2 regions of the Gulosibacter massiliensis genome follow, and region 2 is predicted to be linked to the other one. Evidence: riboswitches for the same ligand, from Rfam matches in the RefSeq annotation. Region 2 holds a riboswitch; the other holds the start of a gene.
What was found. Region 2 has a riboswitch for thiamine pyrophosphate ahead of thiM (hydroxyethylthiazole kinase). Riboswitches for the same ligand answer to the same signal wherever they lie in the genome.
Positions count from the first base shown of each region.

Region 1 (3,201 bases), 760 kb from region 2:
GCAAAGGCTAGGGACGATAACCGAGAGGATCCACACCTTGACCACAATGCACGCCACCATCGAGGCGCTCAAGAACGATGTGCTCGCCCGCAACGCCGGTGAGCCGGAGTTCCATCAGGCAGTGGTCGAGGTCCTCGACTCACTCGCCCCGGTGCTCGAAACGCACCCGGAGTACCTCGACCAGGACGTCATCCGCCGCCTTTGCGAGCCCGAGCGTCAGGTGATTTTCCGTGTGCCGTGGATCGACTCGAAGGGCAACGTCAACATCAACCGCGGGTACCGCGTCGAGTTCAACTCGGCCCTCGGCCCGTATAAGGGTGGGCTGCGCTTCCACCCGACGGTCAACCTCGGCATCGTGAAGTTCCTCGGCTTCGAGCAGACCTTCAAGAACTCGCTCACGGGACTGCCCATCGGCGGAGGTAAGGGTGGCAGCGACTTCGACCCGCACGGCCGCAGCGACCGCGACATCATGGCGTTCTGCCAGTCGTTCATGACCGAGCTCTACCGCCACATCGGTGAGTACACCGACGTGCCCGCGGGCGACATCGGCGTCGGCACGCGCGAGATCGGCTACATGTTCGGCCAGTACAAGCGCATCACCAACCGTTTCGAGTCGGGCGTGCTCACGGGCAAGGGCCTCTCGTGGGGCGGCTCGCTCGTGCGCCCCGAGGCGACCGGCTACGGTACCATCTTCTTCGCTCGCGAGATGCTCGCGACCCAGGGCGAAGATTTCGACGGCAAGCGCGTCTCGGTCTCAGGCTCGGGCAATGTCGCGATCTACGCGATCGAGAAGGCGCAGGAGCTCGGCGCGGTCGTCGTGACCGCCTCGGACTCGAAGGGCTCGATCTACGACCCCGACGGCATCGACCTCGACCTGCTCAAGCAGATCAAGCTCAAAGAGCGCGGCCGCATCAGCGAGTACGCCGACCGCCGCAGCAACCGCGTTGAGTTCCACGAGAACCGCAACGACGTGTGGCAGGTACCCGTCGACGTCGCGCTGCCCTGCGCCACACAGAACGAGCTCGACGTGCACGCCGCGCAGACGCTGATCAACAACGGCCTCAGGGTCGTCGCCGAGGGCGCGAACATGCCGCTCACCGCCGACGCCGCCTCGCTCATGCGCGAGACCGAAGGCGTGCTGTTCGGCCCGGCGAAGGCCGTGAACGCCGGTGGCGTCGCCACGAGCGCGCTCGAGATGCAGCAGAATGCCTCGCGCGACCGCTGGACCTTCGACTACACCGAGACGCGCCTCGAAGAGATTATGGTCGACGTGCACGAGACCTGCCGTGCGACCGCGCAGGAGTACGGCGCCCCGAGCGACTACGTGCTCGGCGCGAACATCGCCGGTGTCACCAAGGTCGTCGACGCGATGATCGCGCAGGGCCTCGTCTAGGCCGATTCGCCCCTGCCCGCCAGCCGGGTAGGATGAACGAGAACGACAGGGGAGCGCCGAGCGGCGCTGAGAGTGCCACACTGGCAGACCCTCGAACCTGATCCGGCTAGTACCGGCGAAGGAAGTCGAGTTCTCTCCATCCGGGCGCTGTGTCGCGCGCGGATGCCCTCCATGCGAATGGAGGACTGAATGCTACGTCGATCATCTACCCGACTTGCCTCAACCGCCGCCCTCGTGGCGACCGGGCTGCTACTGAGCGGGTGCACGCTTGTCGGCGGTGCTGGGGGAAACGAGCCGAGCTCGTCCGCCCCGGGCACCGTCACGATGCTCACGCACGACTCGTTCAACGTGAGCGACGAGCTCATCGCCGAGTTCGAATCGGCGACCGGCTATGACCTCGTCATCACCTCGCCCGGCGACGCCGGCGTCGTGACGAGCCAGCTGTTGCTCGCGGGTGATGCCCCGGGCGTCGACGGCGTATACGGCCTCGACAACTACTCAGCGCAGACCGTGGTCGACGCCGACGTGCTCGCGCCGTACACCTCGCCGAGCCTGCCCGCATCCGCCGACGACCTGGTGCTCAGCGACCAGCTCACGCCGATCGACCAGGGCCAGGTGTGCGTCAACATCGACCACGATTGGTTCGAACACAACGGCGTCGACGAGCCGACGACGCTCGACGACCTCGCCACCGACGAGTACGCGCCGCTGCTCGCCGTGACGAACCCGCTCACCTCGTCGCCCGGCCTCGCGTTCCTCGTCGCGACCATCGCCGAGTACGGCGACGGCTGGCAGGACTACTGGCAGCAACTGCTCGACGGCGGCGCCAAGGTCGAGGGCAGCTGGTCGGACGTCTACTACGTCGATTTCTCGGGAGCCGAGGGCGCGGGCGAGTTCCCGCTCGTGCTGAGCTATTCGTCGTCGCCGGCCGAATCGGGCGGCACCACGGGCGTGCTCGAGGCGAGCTGCACGACCCAGGTCGAGTACGCCGGCGTCACGAAGGGCGCCGAGAACCCGACCGGCGCGCAGGCATTCATCGACTTCATGCTGAGCACGGAGTTCCAGCAAGCACTGCCCGAGTCGATGTACATGTACCCGGTCGACGACGCCGTCGAGCTGCCGAGCGAGTGGGCCAAGCACGCGAGCCTCGTCGATGAGCCACTCGACCTCGACGCGGCTGAGGTCGCGAGCAACCGCGACACTTGGCTGGAGGAGTGGAACACACTGTATGAGGCGAGCTAGCTGGGTCGCGGGCGCCGCAGTTCTCGCGTTCCTCGCCGTCTTCTTCGGTTGGCCCGTGGCCAGCATGTTGTGGCGAGGCATTTCGAGCGACTCCGGCATCGACCTCACCGGCTACGGTGAGGTGCTTACCAGCGCTCGCACCTGGCAGCTGCTCGCGAACACGATCGGCCTCGCCCTCGCCGCCGCGCTCGGCGCGGTGGTGCTGGGCGTGCCGACCGCGAGCATCCTCTACCGCCGGCGCGTGCCCGGCGGCGCGCTGCTGCGCGGCCTCATCACCGTGCCGTTCGTGCTCCCCACCGTGGTGGTCGGTGTCGCCTTCCGGGCGCTGCTTGGGTCGACCGGCCCCCTCGGTTGGCTCGGGCTCGACGGCACGACATTCTCGGTCGTGCTCGCGCTCGTCTTCTTTAATGTCGCGGTCGTTGCCCGGCAGGTGGGGAGTTTCTGGCGCGGCCTCGACCCGCGTCTCGCCGAGGCGGCGCGCACCCTTGGCGCGTCGCCAACGCGCGCGTTCCTCACCGTCACGCTGCCGCAGCTCGTGCCGGCGATCGTCGCCTCGGCGTGTCTCG
Region 1 covers NZ_UYZX01000001.1:993,358-996,558, reverse strand. Annotated here, with positions in the region: gene gdhA (NADP-specific glutamate dehydrogenase) at 47-1,393, shown strand; TPP riboswitch at 1,431-1,534, shown strand; gene EJL01_RS04815 (thiamine ABC transporter substrate-binding protein) at 1,583-2,635, shown strand; gene EJL01_RS04810 (ABC transporter permease) at 2,622-3,201, shown strand, end outside.
Region 1: linked by a shared signal. The riboswitch ahead of EJL01_RS04815 (thiamine ABC transporter substrate-binding protein) and the one ahead of thiM (hydroxyethylthiazole kinase) in region 2 are both predicted to bind thiamine pyrophosphate.

Region 2 (3,201 bases):
CTCGGGCATTCGGGGCAGCCAGCCATCGGCGATCCACGCGCTGCGCGGGGAGGTTCCGAGCTCGCTGTGCGTGCGGTCGTTGTAGGTGGCCACGAACGCCTCCAGGGCGCTATCGAGGGCGGCCAGGGACAGTTTCGGTGTCGGCCAGGGGTGCCCTTCGGTGATGTGTCCGGGCAGGGTGGCGAGTAGCTCGGTGTTGATGGTGCCGAAGAACCGCTCGATCTTGCCCCGTCCCTGGGGTCGGGCGACGGTGGAGTGGATCAGTCGGATGTGGAGGTCGACGGCGGTGTGGGCGAGCTGGTCACTGGTGAAGTCGCTGCCGTGGTCGACGTAGAGCACGTCGGGCAGGCCGCACATCGGCCAGGCCGGGTCGGTCTTGTGCCAGATCGCTTGGCGTAGCGCCAGGGCGGTGTTCATCGCCGACGGTGCGCCCAGGAAGACTGTGTAGCCGCAGACCGCCCGGGAGCAGTCGTCGAGGATCGTTGTCAGCCATGGCCGTGCAGGCTTGCCGTCGGTGCCCACCACCAGGATGTCGAGCATGGTGTGATCGGATTGCCACATCGCGTTGGGCAGCTCTGCTTGCCGGCGTAGCACCAGCTCGTGCTTGTCGCGGTAGGACGCTGCGCCCCCCCAGGGCGAGGGTGACCATGCCGGGATCCAGGGTCCGCACGATGTCCCACACCACCGAGTAGGAGGGGACCGGCCACCTCCGGGCGGCGCAGATGCCCGTGACTTTGCGATGGATCGTGGCGATGGCCGGCCGCGGCTTGCTCAGTGCCAGGCCCTCGATCAGGTCGACGAGGTCGGGCGGAAGGCGGCGGGAGCCGGCGTCCGCCCGTGAGGCTGTCTCCAGTCCGGCGTAGCCGTCGGCGCGGTAGCGGGCGTGCCAGCGCTCCAGGGTCCGCAGCCCTACATCGGTCTCGCGAGCTAAGCGCGCGAGGGGCACCTGGTCCTCGACGTGGAGCCTGAGGATTCGCCACCGCGCTCGAGCGTCCACGACGCACCTACTGCAAGGCGTTCTCGCGCCCGCGCTCGGCGCGCTGAAGGGCGCGGTAGACCGTGGAGCGGCCCACGCTGAACAGCTCGGCCAGCTCGCCCACGGTGTGCTCGTCGGCGGCATGTAGCTGGACGAGGTGAGCTTCTTGCCGGGGGGTGAGTTTCGGTGACTTCCCGCGCAGCCGGCCCTTGGCCTTGGCGACCTTCATCCCCTCGCGGGTGCGGGCACGGATGAGGTCGGCTTCGAATTCGGCGACCATCGCCAGCACGTTGAACAACAGTTTCCCCATCGGGTCGGTCGGGTCGTACACCGATCCGGCGATGCTCAGCTTCACTTCCCGCGCCGCGAGGTCGTCGGCGATCTGGTGGGCATCACGGACTGAACGCGCCAGCCGATCGAGCTTGGTGACCACGAATGTATCGCCGTCCCGACAGGCAGCCAGCGCCTGCCGCAGGCCCTCACGGTCGGCGTTGCGGCCCGTGAGCCCGTGATCGACGTAGATGCGCTTGGGATCGACGCCGAACGCCGCGAGTCCGTCACGCTGCGCGGTCAGGTCCTGCTCGTCGGTGGAGACTCGGGCATAGCCGACCTTCAAGGGGGACATGCTCCCCAGTGTGTCATATAGCCTCCCTTCACCGGACAGTTCACCGGACGGGTCTTACGGGACAGCCCGCCAGGCGTGCCGTCGTTCCTTGTTGTCAGTTTTCGAAGTCCACTGCACGAGTGTCCGAAGTCGACTGCACATTTTAAGGTTGCGCAGCCGTTGTCTGGTGAGGCGCCATGGTGAGGGCTGCGGCGGCCAAGGAACGCCGTAGCGCAGCCGGGCACTGGTGACAGCACGCCCGGACGGTCCGAGGCGCGACCCTTTTGCGATCGCTGAAGCGAGGGCACGGTGCTGGGAACGGTGCGGATGTTAAGCTGGTGAATGACGCGGGGTGCCGTGCTGGTACGGCTGAGATCACACCCGTTGAACCTGATCTAGTTCGTACTAGCGAAGGGAACGTCGCCGATGTCGGCACCTTCTTCCGTCCCTACTGTCCCACTCGATGCTGCCGCTGTGGGCGAGGCCTTGGCTGCGATGCGCGGGCATGCCCCGCTGGTGCAGTGCCTGACCAACGTCGTCGTCGCTCAGTGGACAGCGAACGTCCTGCTCGCGGTCGGCGCCAGTCCGTCGATGGTGGACAACCCGGAGGAAGCCGGGCCGTTCGCCGCCGTCGCCGACGGGGTCCTGGTCAACCTCGGCACGCCCCAAGAGGCGACGGTGGCTGCGATGCACGGCGCGGTCAGTGCCGCCGCGGCGGCCGGCACCCCGTGGGTGCTCGACCCGGTCGGGGTGGGTGGGCTCGCCTGGCGCAGCCGGGTTGTCGTCGACCTGCTCGCCCACGCCTCCCCGGCACTCACCCACGCCTCCCCGGCACTCGTCCGTGGCAACCCCTCAGAGATTCTCGCTTTCGCCGGTGGGGGCAGCGGTGGGCGGGGTCCGGAGAGCGTCGACGCCGCCGAGGATGCCCTCGACGCCGGCCGGGCGCTGGCCCGGGAGCACGGCACCATCGTCGCGGTCTCCGGGGAGGTCGACCACCTCACCGACGGCACCCGGCTGGTGCGGGTGGCCAACGGCCATCGATGGTTGACCCAGGTCACTGGCGGTGGGGGCGCGCTGGGCGCGCTCATGGCTGCCTTCGCCGCCACCACCGACGACCCGCTCCTGGCCGCCACGGCCGCGACCGCGACGTACACCGTGGCCGCCGAGGTCGCGGCCGAGCGTGCCGCCGGGCCGGGGAGCTTCGCCGTTGCGCTGCTGGACTCTCTCGCCACCCTCAACCCGCAGGAGCTGACCGAGAAGGTGGTGCTCCGGTGACCCGCCGACCGGTGAACCTCAGCCTCTACCTGGTCACCGACACCGGTTTGTGCGGCCCACGGGGGGTGCCCGCGACCGTGCAGGCTGCGGTCGCGGGCGGAGTCACCGTGGTGCAGTTGCGTGACCCGGGCGCCACCGACGCCCACTTCGTCGCCCTCGGCGTGGCGGTCCGCGAGGTGCTGGCGGGGACCGGGGTGCCGCTGATTATCGATGACCGGGTCCACCTCGTTCAGGACATCGGCGCCGACGGCGTCCACGTCGGTCAGCGCGACATGCCGCCTGCTCAGGCCCGGCAGTTGCTCGGGCCGGACGCCATGGTCGGGCTGTCGGTCAGCACGATCGAGCA
Region 2 covers NZ_UYZX01000001.1:1,748,610-1,751,810, reverse strand. Annotated here, with positions in the region: gene EJL01_RS08370 (Mu transposase C-terminal domain-containing protein) at 1-540, opposite strand, end outside; gene EJL01_RS08365 (recombinase family protein) at 1,005-1,601, opposite strand; TPP riboswitch at 1,919-2,015, shown strand; gene thiM (hydroxyethylthiazole kinase) at 2,007-2,855, shown strand; gene thiE (thiamine phosphate synthase) at 2,852-3,201, shown strand, end outside.